Regions from separate parts of the Aeromonas sp. R6-2 genome, predicted to be linked through region 2. Evidence: riboswitches for the same ligand, from Rfam matches in the RefSeq annotation. Region 2 holds a riboswitch; each other region holds the start of a gene.

Region 1 (4,405 bases), on a different contig from region 2:
GTACTCGAACAGGTTGCTTTCGAACGAGTTGATATGCCAGTCGGCCACGCCGGCTACCTTGCTCACCAGTGCCGGATTGCCCAGCGCATAGTCCAGGGTACCCAGCTCGCCATCATAGCTGTAGGAGATGGCCTTCTCCTTGTTGAACTTGACGTTGAGATCGACGAGACCATAGCTCTTGGTGATCTCGCGTCCCAACTGCTCGTAGGGTTGCTCGCCAATAAAGGTGTGAGAAGCCGAGACTATCTTGCGCTCGCTGCTGGCCGGCTGGTAGTCGGTCAGGACGCGGATCGGATCCTCTTTGGCGTAGGAGTTGAAGTCCCCCACCAGCAGTACCTGGCCAGGCAGCTTGCTGACCGCTTCGCCCAGTACCTTGGCGGCGGTGACGCGGAACTCGGTGCACTTGCCCTGCAGATCGGCAGGCTCTGTCTTGCCATCACCATTCTCATAGCAACCCGAGCCCTTGGACTTGAGGTGGTTGACCACCAGAGTCAGGGGATCCTTGCTGCCCGCAACCGTGAAGCTCTGTACCAGGGAGTCGCGCTGGCCGGCGCTCTTGGCGACGCCACCGACGGTGTAACGCTGCTCCGGCATCTTGATGACGGCGGCATCCCCCGCCGGGGTCAGCTTGGCCGGACGATAGAGCATGGCCACCATGATGGCATCGCCACCGAAGAATTTCTCACCGGTCAGCAGGGCGGCAGGCAGGCGAACATAGGCATAGTGCTTGCTCGCATCCTTCTGCTGTTCATTGAGGCGACTGACCAGATTATGGATGGCTGAGTTGTCACCAAAGCCGTTGTTTTCCATCTCCATCAGACCGAGCAGGTCTGCGTCCATCTCTGTGATGGCATTGGCTATCTTGGTGCGCTGCTTCTCGAACTCGGCCTGGGTCTTGGCTCCGCGGTTGCAACCCTTGGCATTGTCGGCATCCGCTTGATCCTTGCACAGGACGTTGAGATCGCCGCCAATGCTGGAGTGGCTGGTGAAGTAGTTGAGCACGTTAAAGCTGCCGACTCGCAGGTCGCTGCCGGGAGTGCGGGCCGGTGCGCTCTGGCGGTCCTCTCCCTGGCTACGCAGCAGGTTACCTGCGGTCAGGGTGACATCGTTCGGTACGACCAGGCGGAAGGCGTTCTTGTTGTAGACAACGACCCCTTCCAGACCATCGAGCTGATCGCCGATACGCAGATAGCCCTGATCCGCATCCAGAGCCGGGAACCAGGGAAGTACCCCATTCGGCGCCTTGTAATCGGATTCGATCACCAGACGGTTGGCACCATTCTTGGCAGCCAGGGTCACGGCATCGGCGCCGCTGGCCACGTGCAACTGGGTGGGCTTGATGAGCGGTGCCTTGTGGGAGAGCTCTACGTTGTTGCGATAGACCTTGTAGTCGAAGCTGAAGTTGCGGGTCAGGTGCAGATCGCTGCTGCTGTCGAGGCGAACCCGCATTCCCTCATGGCGATTGAGGGCTTGGGTCAGGCTCTCCCCTTCATTTATCTGCAGAACCGGGGTCGGCACACTCTTGCCTTGGGCCAGCTCCTGAATACGGGGAGTGGTGCCGTCAAACTTGAGCTTGAGCTGGGTGCCACCGTAGTACTCCTCAACCTGGGCCTCCAGGCAGAGCTCGGCACCCGGTTTGATGTAGGGATACTTGCTGGCAAAGCTCTTGTCGCTGAGGTAGACGAAGATGCCATCCGAGGTGGCCGGGTTGCCATCACCCACAGGATCGGTCAGGTAGAAGCCCTTGGTCAGGCTCTGGCCCAGCGTGGTGACGATGCCCTTGACGTGGAAGGTGCCGGGACTGATGGCGCCGTTGGCAGTGGGCGTGGTCGCCTGGGGGCTGCTGTTATCGCTGCCTTGCAGGGTGGGGATGGTGGTCAGCTGTGCATCGCTTGGGCAGACATAGGCGGCCTGAACGCCAGGGGCGGCCAGGGCCAGCCCCACCGCCAGTGAGAGCAGGGTTCGAGTTGCTTGCATGATGATTTCCTTTAATTTTTTTCTATGCAGTTCCGTAGCCCCGCCGGAGCGGGGGCGCGAATTGTCACATGACTACCAGCTCTGACCAGTGATGGGCTGCACACTTTTGCGATCGGGTTTATGGCCGTATATCTGTTTTATGATGAAGCCAACACTCTGATTTTTAATGTGAAACGCATTGGGGTTCGAATGAACTCGGCAGTGATAAGTTGTTTCTTGTCGCGAATAAAGATTGTCGGCGAGGTGGGCAATTTCTATACTCGACTCGTTCCTGACGGAACCCAGGTTAAGGGCAAACCGATCGAAAGATCGGGACGCAAAGCTTCCGGCCTACCGGTCATCTGACCCAGGGTAGCGGGGCCTCCCAGGATCTCATCGGGTGCAGTGGCACTGTCCAATGCCAGTTGTCTGCCTCTGCGTGGACCTGCCGCGTCTGTCCTTGCCTTGGATAACCATGCCAAGCAACAAGGAAGAAAAAATGCAAAACCACTTTGTCCCTACCCGCCTGGCGGCGTTGGTCGCCGTGGCATTTCTGCCCGCCTGGGCGCAGGCAGCCTATCCCCCCTATGAGGCCGGCAAGAGCTATGGCGCCGGTGATGTCGTCAGCAATGTCGGAGCCCTCTACCAGTGCAAGGAGTTTCCCTACTCGGGTTGGTGTGGTGCCTCGCCCTATCACTATGAACCGGGTGTCGGCGTCAACTGGAGCGATGCCTGGGTGCTCTTTAGCGATGGGGGTCTGCCTCCCGCCCTCGAGCTGAGCGTCAGCTCACCGGCAGCGGGAAGTTCCGTTAACGAGGGCACCGATGTTGCTCTTGCCGTCACCCTGAGCGGAACCAGCACAGACGTGGCCAAGGTTGACTATCTGATCGATGGCACCCTGGTGGCTAGCGCCGCGGCCACCCCGTGGGGGGCGGTCTGGAAGGCGGTAGGGAGTGGTAGTCATGCCCTCAAGGCGCGAGCCCTGGACAAGGATGGCAAGGTGCTGGCCGAGAGCGACAGCAGCTTCAATGTGGCCGCTGTGGTCGCTCCCGAAGCACCCAGGGTGGCCATTGCCAGCCCTGCCGCCGGCGCCAGGGTGACTCTGGGGCGCAGCGTCGCGGTGACCGGCAACGTGACCGATGCCAATAACGATGTGGCCAGGGTCGAGCTGTTTGCGGACGGCAAGAAGGTGGGCGAGGACAATGCCGCCCCCTGGCAGGTGAACTGGACTCCGGATGCCAAGGGCAGTGCATCTCTCAAGCTGGTCGCGACCGACCAGACCAGTCTGACCGGCGAGTCTGCTGCTGTGGCCGTCAGTGTTGAGGAGGCGGCGCCCCCCCCGAGCGGTGGCAACTTATCTTGCGACATTCGTCAGGTCTATCGCCCGGATGGTTACGAATGCATGGGGGACGATCACGCCCGTCGGGTGATCGGCTACTTCACCTCCTGGCGCACCGGCAAGAACGGCCTTCCTTCATATCTGGTGAGCGACATTCCCTGGAGCAAGATCACCCATATCAACTACGCATTCGCATCGGTCGATGAGCAGAGCCACCTTATCAAGGTCGATGACTCGGCCACCAAGATGACCTGGGAGGGAGTACCGGGCGCCGAGATGGATCCCGAATTCGCCTATCAAGGCCACTTCAACCTGCTCTCCAAATACAAGAAACAGTATCCGGACGTGAAGACCCTCATCTCGGTCGGCGGCTGGGCCGATACTCGTGGTTTCTACACGGCTACCACCAAGGGGGACTGCACCGTCAATACGGCGGGGATCACTGCTTTTTCCGACTCGGCGGTGAACTTCATTCGCCAGTATGGGTTTGACGGGGTCGACATCGACTATGAGTACCCCACTTCCATGAAGGATGCTGGCAACCCGAATGACTTCCCCCTCTCCAACCAGTGCCGCGCCAAGTTGTTCGGTAATTACAAGGTGCTGATGCAGACCCTGCGCGAGAAGCTGGACGCAGCAGGCACCGAGGACGGGCGCAAGTATATGCTCACCATCGCCTCACCGGCGTCGGCCTATCTGCTGCGAGGGATGGAGAACTTCCAGGTCACTCAGTATCTGGATTACGTCAACCTGATGACCTATGACTTCCACGGTGCCTGGAACCACTTCGTCGACCACAATGCCGCCCTGTTTGATAACAAGCAGGACTCCGAATTGGCTCACTGGGGGGTCTACACCCAGAAAGAGTTTGGGGGCATCGGTTATCTCAACGCTGCCTGGGCAGCCCACTATTTCCGTGGCGCTTTGGCTGCCGGCAAGATCAACGTCGGCGTGCCTTACTACACCCGTGGTTGGCAGGGCGTGACAGGTGGTACCCATGGCCTGGGTGGCAAGGCGGCCCTGCCGAGCCAGAACCAGTGCCAACCCGGTACCGGTGGCGGCAACATCCCCTGTGGTAACGGTGCCGTGGGTATCGACAACATTTGGCAC
Region 2 (4,405 bases):
CAGGTTGGTGATCGCCTCCACCTGGCCCGCATCCAGAGTCTGGCCGGGGATGAGATCGAGCATGACCGAAGCGGTGGGCTTCTCCTCGTCGCGCCCCACGAAGAGGGTGCGCTTGGGGATGGCCAGGTGGACCCGGGCACTGCGCACCGCATCCAGGGCGATGATGGTGCGCGCCAGCTCTCCCTCGAGGGCATGACGGTAGCGCACCCCTTCCATAAATTCGCTGGTGCCCAGACCCGTCACATTGCCGAGCCCTTCCAGGCCGGCCGGCATGGCGGCCCGTACCCCTCGGGCGGCCAGGGCCATCCGCACCTGGGCCAGCTGGCTCTCCGGCACCAAGACCTGCCCCGAGCTCTTCTCGAGGCGGAACGGCACCTGCTCCTTCTCGAGCAGCTCCATGATGTTGGCGGTGTCGTAGAGCTCCTGCTTGCCGTAGAGGGGGACGTAGTTCTGGCTCGAGGTCCAGAGGATGATGACGATGGTGCCGGCGACGATGGCCGCCAGCAGGGCGATGGCCAGCACCGACTTGTTGTCGCGAGAGAGTCTGCGCCACTTCTTCAGCCCCTGCTCCAGGCGCTGACGCAGATCGAGCTCCTGCCCGGTGGCAGGCATGTTGTTTACCACTTCACTCATGAATCACCCTCAGAGCGGCATGCGCATGATGTCGTCGAACCCGGTCATCAGCTTGTTACGCACCTGCATCAGGGCTGAGAAGCTGAGGCCCGCCTTCTGGCTGGCCACCATGGCCCCCACCAGATCGTCGCTCTGCCCCGTGTCGACGGCGGTCATCATGCGTGAGGAGAGATTCTGCTGGGCGTTGACCCGGTTGACCACATCACGCATGGCGTGACCAAAGGAGAGATCGGTGTCGACACCGGATAAGGGCAGCCCGGGCTGGGTGGCAATTCGCTCCATCTCCTGCATCCGGTTCAGCAGGGCGACCTGGGAGGTCATCATCTCGATCTTCACGGGCACTTCCTCATTGTTGGATCTGCAGGTCTATGTCGATGCCCTGCTCACGCATGGCCGCCAGCTTGTAACGCAAGGCGCGGGTGGTCATCCCCAATGCCTCGGCGGTACGCGCCCGATGGCCCTCGAAGCGACGCAGGGTCTCCAGCACATAACGGAATTCGGCCTGACGGCGGGTCTCGGTGAGTCCGTCTACGACGACCGACTCGGTCTCGCTCGCGACGACACCGGGCAACATCAGATCGGCGGGCTGAATATGCAATCCTCGCGCCATAATGAGAGCCCGCTGAATCACATTCTCCAGCTCGCGCACATTGCCGGGCCAGCGATAGGTCTGCAGCAGCAGCGAGGCCTCCAGGCTGAAGCGGTAACCGGGCTGGGGCGCGTGACAGGCCAGGAAGTGCTCGGCCAGGGGGAGAATATCCTCCGGGCGATCCCGCAGGGCAGGCCAGGCCAGAGGAAGTACATCGAGGCGATAGAAGAGATCCTCGCGAAACTCGCCGCGAGCCACCAGCTCGCGCAGGTCCCGGTTGCTGGCGGCGATGATGCGCACGTCCAGGGGGATGATGCGGTGGCTGCCGAGCCGCTCCACCTCGCGCTCCTGCAGCACCCGCAGCAACTTGGCCTGCAGGGGCAGGGGCAGCTCGGAGATCTCGTCGAGCAGCAGAGTGCCACCGTTGGCCGCCTCGAACTTGCCGGGCTGGGCGGTGACGGCACCGGTGAAGGCCCCCTTGGCATGACCAAACAGGATCGATTCGAGCATCGACTCGGGGATGGCGGCGCAGTTGATGGCGACAAACGGCTTGTCGGCACGATCCGACATCTCGTGAATGTAGCGGGCCAGACACTCCTTGCCGGTCCCCGACTCCCCCCCGATGAGCACCGAGGCGGAGGTCTTGGCGGCGCGGCGGGCAAGTTGCAGCAGCTGCTGGCTGATGCGGGAGACGGCGATGAGATTGGGCTCCCCCTGATCGATCAGGAGGGCGCCCTGAATGGCATCGGCCAGTTGGCGCGCGCTGAAGGGCTTGATGACGTAATCGGCGGCGCCGCAGCGCATCGCCTCGGCCACCAGAGCCCCCTGGCGCTCGTTGGCGGCGACCATGAGGCGTCCGCTGGGGAGCGCGGCGACCAGCGCCTTCATCTCCCGGCAACACACCTCGGGTTGGCAGGTGAGATCGAGCACGATGAGATCGCAGGAATGGGCAGATAACCAGCCAAGCGCCTGGTCGATATCGGGAAGATGGGTAAAGCCGACCCGGGCTAACCTGGTGACCTCGGGGGCGGTGAAGGTGGTCTCCTCCTCGCTGCCAATCCAGAGCAGGGACGAGTGAGCGGCGATAGTGGGCTCACTGTGCAAGAGTGCGCCATGATGCGTGTAACCGTGCATAAAAATGGAAACCCCAACAGGTTGGGAACCGAAAGGAAGCACGCGAAAGAGAGGAGAGAGGCGGTATTCATGCAGCCCCGATGTCACCACAGGGCGACCCGTCCTTGATCCTTGGCAACCCCGCTATCGTCAACGCTGTCGCGTTATTAGACCGGAGGCTTTGCGTCCTGACCTTTCAGTTCAGTTTGCCTTTTCAAACAACCAAGCATTCTGCGGCAGGTGCTGCATAGCACACCGGCGTGTTAACAGAGCAGCCGTCTAGTTGTTAAGCTTTTGATTATTTTGTCTTTAACGGCTTATGCGTCACCGTTTGGCGCAGATCATATCGGCTTTTGAGGAGAGTGCAAGGTCCAGTTCAGGAATTGGGGCTTCCCCGTGAGGAAGCCCTTTTCCCCAACCCTTACCCCAGGGTTCCCACCACATCAACCCGCAACTCTTCGGGGATTTCATTGTAGGAGAGCACCTTGAGCCCACGGCAGAAGGAGCGGGCATAGCGGGAGAGCAAGGGACGCAGCTGGGGCATCACCACCAGCACGGGAGGATGCCCCAACTGCTGCAGCTGGGTCTTGACCAGCGGCATGTTCTGCTGCAGCTGGGCCAGCAGTTGGGGATCGATGGGGAAGCTGTCGAGGGAGACCTTGCCCTGCTGCTGGGACTGGCTGAGCGCGGCCAGCAGGGTCTGCTCGAGGCGATCATCCAGGGTGAAGGTCGCCAGCACGTCCCGTTGGCCGATGGCCTGGCGCACCAGCTGGCGCTTGAGGGCACAGCGCACATCCGAGGCGAGCAGGACCGGGTCCTTGGTGATCTCGCTCGAATCGAGCAGGGTCGTTGCTATGGTGCGAATGTCCACCAGGCTCACCTGCTCGCGCAGCAACTGGCGATAGACCCGCAGCTGCTGCATCTGGGTCAGGGCCAGGTTGAGCTCCTCATTGAGACGCGGCGACTGGGTGGCCAGATGCTGCCCCAGCTTGCCCACCTCGTCGTGACCAAACAGCTCGTCCAGATGCTCCCGCAGCAACTTGCTCAGGTGGGTGGCGATGACGGTGGCCGAGTCGACCACCGAGTAGCCCAGATTGAGGGCCTTGGCCTTGATATCGGGCAGGATCCAGACCGCCTCCATGCCGAAGGCGGGATCCTGGGTCAGCTCCCCGTCCAGGGCTCCATAGGTCTGGCTGCTGCCGATGGCCATCAGCCGCTGACAATCCACACTGCCGCCGGCCAGGGCCACGCCGGCCAGCTTGATGCTGTACTGCTCCGGCTGTAGCTGCAGATTGTCACGCACCCGGATCTCCGGTAACAGGAAGCCATATTGCTCGGAGAGGGTCTTGCGAATGCCGCGTACCCGGGAGAGCAGCTCGGCCCCCTTCTCCTGCTCGGCCAGGGAGACCAGACGATAACCCAGCTCGATCACCACACTGTCGAGGGCCGGCAGATCCTGCCACTCCAGCCCCTGGGGTTCGCGCAGATCCATCTGCCGGGCGATCTCCTCGGCCGCTTCCAGCTCGGGGGCGGCGGGTTGACGCCGGCTCACCCGCCAGCCACTCCAGGCCAGCACGGCGGCGAAGCTCAGGAAGGCCAGGGTCGGCATGCCGGGCACCAGGCCGAGTATGGTCATCACTGCCGCGCCGGTATAGATGACCCGGGGTGAGGCGAGCAGCTGCTGGCCCACCTGATCGGTCATCTCCCCTTCGTCATTGACCCGGGTCACTATGATGGCCGCCGCGGTGGACATCAGCAGGGAGGGGATCTGGGCCACCAGGCCGTCACCTATGGTGAGCAGGGCATAGCGCTGGAAGGCTTCCGCCACCGGCAGTGCGTGCTGGAAGATACCGATGGAAAGACCACCGATCAGGTTGATGATGAGCACCAGGAGACCGGCGATGGCGTCCCCGCGCACAAACTTGGAGGCGCCGTCCATCGCCCCGTAGAAGTCCGCCTCGCGGGCGATCTCCTGGCGTCTGGCCCGCGCCTGATGCTGATCCATGATGCCGGCGTTGAGATCCGCATCGATGGCCATCTGCTTGCCGGGCAGGGCATCCAAGGTGAAGC
Region 3 (4,405 bases), on a different contig from region 2:
CGCCAACAGATCGGCACACTCACCGTCATGCCAACGGCCCACCCTGGTCCGGGCATCATCGGTCAGCGCCATCTTCTCGACCGCTTCGGGAGAGATGCAGGCGACACCTCCACTACCGGCACCTTCCCGTTCGTAGAAAGGTACCTTCTGCAGGGGCAACTTATTCTTGTTGATCTCGATTTCGAGGTAGTAATCCCCCGGCAAGATATACCCGTCCTGGGCAAACTGGGAGAGATCTATCTTGGTCCGTTCATCAAGATCGAGCGCATCAATATTAAACTCAGTCTCGGCACATACGTTCTTTGCCAATAACAACAGCGCAGCCACCCCGATCAAAAGTGCCGCTTTAATTCGCTGGTGCTCAGTGACAAAACTTAATATTGAATGACTCATACATCACTCTAAACACATAATAAGACTCACATTTCGTGGTATCTACACAAGCCGGAAGGCTTACAAATATCGAACTTCGAGCAGGGCCGTATCGCCTTCGAATGTCTCATCGAGGTGAACCTCGAGCCGACGCTCATGCTGGGACGTTCTCGGAGATTCGGAGATATTCCCCCCCCGCGGGTCTCTGCGCTGCAACTTGACCATAAAAGGGAAAACACCACCGGCATTCTGATCGATGCGGCAGCCACTCACCCCCAGAACCAGATCAGACGGGTTGACCTGCTCCAGGATCAGGGCACAGGCGGGTTCTGTCACAGTACCGCTCAACTCCTCGGCCGCCAGAGGCAAGGCCAGCAGACCAAGCAGCGTGACAAGAGTCATCTTCATGGCGCAACTCCGGTAATGACGGGTGAAGCGCAGTGGCCAAGCCACTGCACCCGGTATCACACGTCAGAAAGAATTACTCGTAGGCCAGAGTAAAGTTGGTGGTCGCGGTGAAGGCGCCAGCCTGCAGCGGGTTGGTGGTTTGATCCTCATAGCCCTTCAGCACGGCGCTGAAGTCCAGTTGGTTGTCACCGTTTACCAGCTTGTAGGCAGCAGTCGGAGTACCCAGAACGATCGGAGCGCCGCCCGGAGCGGTCATCTTGATGCCGGCACCGGCAGCCTGGCCGCCGCCGATCACCAGCAGGCTGCTGTCGACCGGATCCTGGGCACCGCTGAAGGTCACCTTGACGGCATCATCGGCCTCGGTGATCTCGCAGTTTTCCAGCTTGATGCTAAACGGCTTGGAGTTGGACTCGCCACCCTTGACCAGCTCCTTGGTGCTGATTTGGCCCATTTCAACGACCTGGTCAACAGACTCGGGAGCCACGGAGCAGGGGGCATTGATGATTTCGCCATTGAAGGTGACCTTGCCGGAACCCTGGCCTGCAGCAGAGGCAGCGCCAGCCATCAGCAGGACACCCATCGCAACTACAATCTTATTCGCTTTCATTCGTTGATACCTTTTTATTCATGACTTACGTGTCGAAGCCGAAAAAAAGGGGTGGCCTGGAGTCACCACCCAAATTTTGAACGGCTGTATTGGGGCCAAGCCCCGCGAAACGACCTGTCATCGGCATCAACACAGGGGGAGTGAAAACCGCTCCCCAAGCCCGCCGAAGACATCCCATAGCGTCGTCTCGGGGGCAAAGTTATCCATCACCTTGATGCGTATCAAATACATTTTAATTAATAGAGATTCTTTTAAATTCGCTTTAAAATCAAGATGATATAAACATCATGAACATTGTTGTTGCGGCCTGGAGCCTGACTGTCATCGCACGCAATTTGTACACATCGCGAACGAAAAGCAGGATTAAAACACTCCGGCAACAAACCAGAAACAACTAGAGTTATTGCTCAATGCACACCCAAATGCCTCCCTCCCCCGCAAGTAGCTCCCTCATCCACCAGAGCTGAAGCAGAGCGCACTCACTCCGGGACAGTCACACATTTATTGCTCAATTGATTTCTCAAATGGGGATGATATGCTCTAGACATGATGTAAAGGGCAAACCGATTGAAAAGTCGGGACGCAAAGCCACCGGTCTAAGGGTAGCAATACCTAAGACAGCGGAGCCGCCATTAGGAAGACGAGTGTGCTTCTGATCTCTTTGTCTTTCAGATTGCGTTGCCCTTTTCGAACAACGACTTGTATCGAAAAGGACAGACTATGAATATCCAAACCGCACTGAAACGCACCGTTTCACTCTCCCTGCTCACCATGGCAGCCTTTGCAGCCCACGCCGATAACGGCACTGTGACCTTCAACGGTTACATCAACGAGGCGCCCTGCTCCATCACCAGTGACAGCATTACCTGCTACTCAGGAGCCAAGCGGCAAGATCTGGATATGACCATGCTGCAACACTCTGGTTCACTGGCAACCATCAGTAGCCAGATCGACTATCGCGTCTCCCCCACGAACAGCAATGTGGCCATAGTGACGGTGAGCTACCTCTGATCGTGACGAGGCAGAAGCCCCTCTCTATCCAAAGGGAGGGCTGGTGTGATCCATGTCAGGTTTTTTATTTCCGCCTGTTGCTTCCCACCCGAATGGGGAGAGGGGCGATAACCCCAAGGAGATGGGGTGATACCAGTTTCGTAAGGGGTCTGACCCCTTTCCTCTCTTCTTTTTCCCCATTGCGATCCAATTGAAGCCAAAATAGAGTGCAACTCCTTCCCACCTCATTCAAGGAGTTACACTGTGCGAACCCTGATCGGCAGCCTCTGCCTGCTCGCAGCGCCCCTCGCCGGAGCCTATAGTCCCTCCGACTGGCACCAATATGGCGCCAGCGCCCCCGAGACCCGCCAATTCGAATCGACGCAGAGCACCCAGCTCTTCCGCCTGACGGCCACTACGTCGTCGGCCCGCTGGCAGCAGATGCACATCTACCGCACCTATCGCTGGCAAATCGACGGCCTCAAACAACAAGCCGAGCGCCAATGTGGTGACAAGCAAACCCGGATAGAGCAAGGGTGGCGGATCCGCACCCAGCTGTGCGAATTGAGCCTCAAGGCCGGCACCCTGATTCAGGCCGAGAGCCAGGACTTCGGCTACGGCCTCTCATCGTCGGGATGGAGTGCGCTCCCCGACACACCGACCGGGTGGCGCGGCGATCGCCTCGCCCTGCCGCAAGCCCTCGCGCTGGGTCAGGAAGAGGTGGAGCTGGATCGCTGCCAGCTGGATGCCAAGGGGCGCTGCCCGAGTGACGAATGGCACTACGATCCCAGGCAATGGGAGCAGCTTCAGGTGATGGAAGAGAGCCCCAGTGAGCGGGATGGTCGCCTCGATCACATCTTCTATCGGCTCTCACCCAAGAGTGAGAGCACCGCCGCCAAGATGGTGCGCGAGCTGCATGTGTGGCGCCAGCATCAATGGCAACCGGATCCGGCCCAGGCCATTGAGGAGTGTGGCGAGCCCAGGACCCGTGAAGAGGCGGGAAACACCCTCACCGTCCGCACCTGCCGCCAGCTGCTGCCCATCGGCAGCCAGATCAATGTCACCCTGCATGACACCGGCTATATGATGCCAGCCGACAAAAACGAGTGGCAGCCACTGCCAGAAAGTGACAGCTGGCAAGAGGCCAAGACCCTGAGCCAGCCTCTGGTGCTGGCCACCACAGAGGAGCAGCTCGACTGCCGCAAGGCCAATGGCCTTCCCTGCGCCGAACCCACAGAGCCGGACCTGGACCTCCTCGACGCCGAGGCCGCACGACTGGTCGCCGACGTGAGCGGCGCCGACAAGCCTGCATGGCAGGCAAACTATGGCCACGACGATGCCAAGCTGATGGCCGCCATTCGGGGAATGCAAGCCCTGCTGGACGCCAACCGGCCGACTCACCCCGCCATGGACAAGTTGCTCTACTATGTGCGTGCCCACAACTACTTCGGTGGCGTTGCCAGAGAGAGCAACGAGACCGCTCGCGCACTGGCCCGGGTGATGGTCGCCCTGCTCAACCACCCGGCTCTGCTGGGGAATGAGCCGCAGGATGAGGCTGGCACCGTGCTGGAGGCCTGGAGCGTCGCCGCACAGGGGCAACTCGGGCAAATGGCCTTCCGTCAGGCTGCCACCCCTATGCCGGCCCAACTGATCCGCGCCCTCGACTACGCGGTACAGCATGCGGCCGTCATCAATGGCCACAAGCCGTGGGCCGATGGGCTGTTTGAGCTGCTCAATCTGATCGACTATGCCAGCTCCCACTCGCGCGATGCCGACTTCGGCCCCGCCCTCATCGGGCAAGAGCCCGCTCTGCGCCGTGCCATGCTGGCGCTGGGGGAGAGCGAGCTGGCCCTGTGGAAGCGCCGGGATGGACAGGCTGATTTGTTTGTATTCAATAACATACTCGATACCTACACCCGCCTCTACCGCATGATGCAGGACCAGGACGCCAGCGGCAGTGAGGCCTATCGCGACAGTCTGGATCGGGATGTGATCGCCCTGCTGAACCGACACGGCCTGGTGCCCGGC

Evidence for each region. Region 2 has a riboswitch for cyclic di-GMP ahead of AB5Y48_RS19355 (sigma-54 dependent transcriptional regulator). Riboswitches for the same ligand answer to the same signal wherever they lie in the genome.
Region 1: another riboswitch for cyclic di-GMP. It lies ahead of AB5Y48_RS15380 (glycosyl hydrolase family 18 protein); the one in region 2 lies ahead of AB5Y48_RS19355 (sigma-54 dependent transcriptional regulator).
Region 3: another riboswitch for cyclic di-GMP. It lies ahead of AB5Y48_RS17205 (fimbrial protein); the one in region 2 lies ahead of AB5Y48_RS19355 (sigma-54 dependent transcriptional regulator).

What each region holds. Positions count from the first base shown of each region.
Region 1 is NZ_JBFODE010000057.1:18,524-22,928, reverse strand. Features, by position in the region: gene AB5Y48_RS15385 (ExeM/NucH family extracellular endonuclease) at 1-1,977, opposite strand, end outside; cyclic di-GMP riboswitch class I at 2,259-2,345, shown strand; gene AB5Y48_RS15380 (glycosyl hydrolase family 18 protein) at 2,456-4,405, shown strand, end outside.
Region 2 is NZ_JBFODE010000072.1:57,486-61,890, forward strand. Features, by position in the region: gene fliF (flagellar basal-body MS-ring/collar protein FliF) at 1-561, opposite strand, end outside; gene AB5Y48_RS19350 (flagellar hook-basal body complex protein FliE) at 643-969, opposite strand; gene AB5Y48_RS19355 (sigma-54 dependent transcriptional regulator) at 980-2,356, opposite strand; cyclic di-GMP riboswitch class I at 2,467-2,556, opposite strand; gene lfhA (lateral flagellar biosynthesis protein LfhA) at 2,757-4,405, opposite strand, start outside.
Region 3 is NZ_JBFODE010000063.1:141,784-146,188, reverse strand. Features, by position in the region: gene AB5Y48_RS17220 (fimbria/pilus outer membrane usher protein) at 1-393, opposite strand, end outside; gene AB5Y48_RS17215 (hypothetical protein) at 454-780, opposite strand; gene AB5Y48_RS17210 (fimbrial protein) at 854-1,387, opposite strand; cyclic di-GMP riboswitch class I at 1,935-2,021, shown strand; gene AB5Y48_RS17205 (fimbrial protein) at 2,108-2,398, shown strand; gene AB5Y48_RS17200 (collagenase) at 2,642-4,405, shown strand, end outside.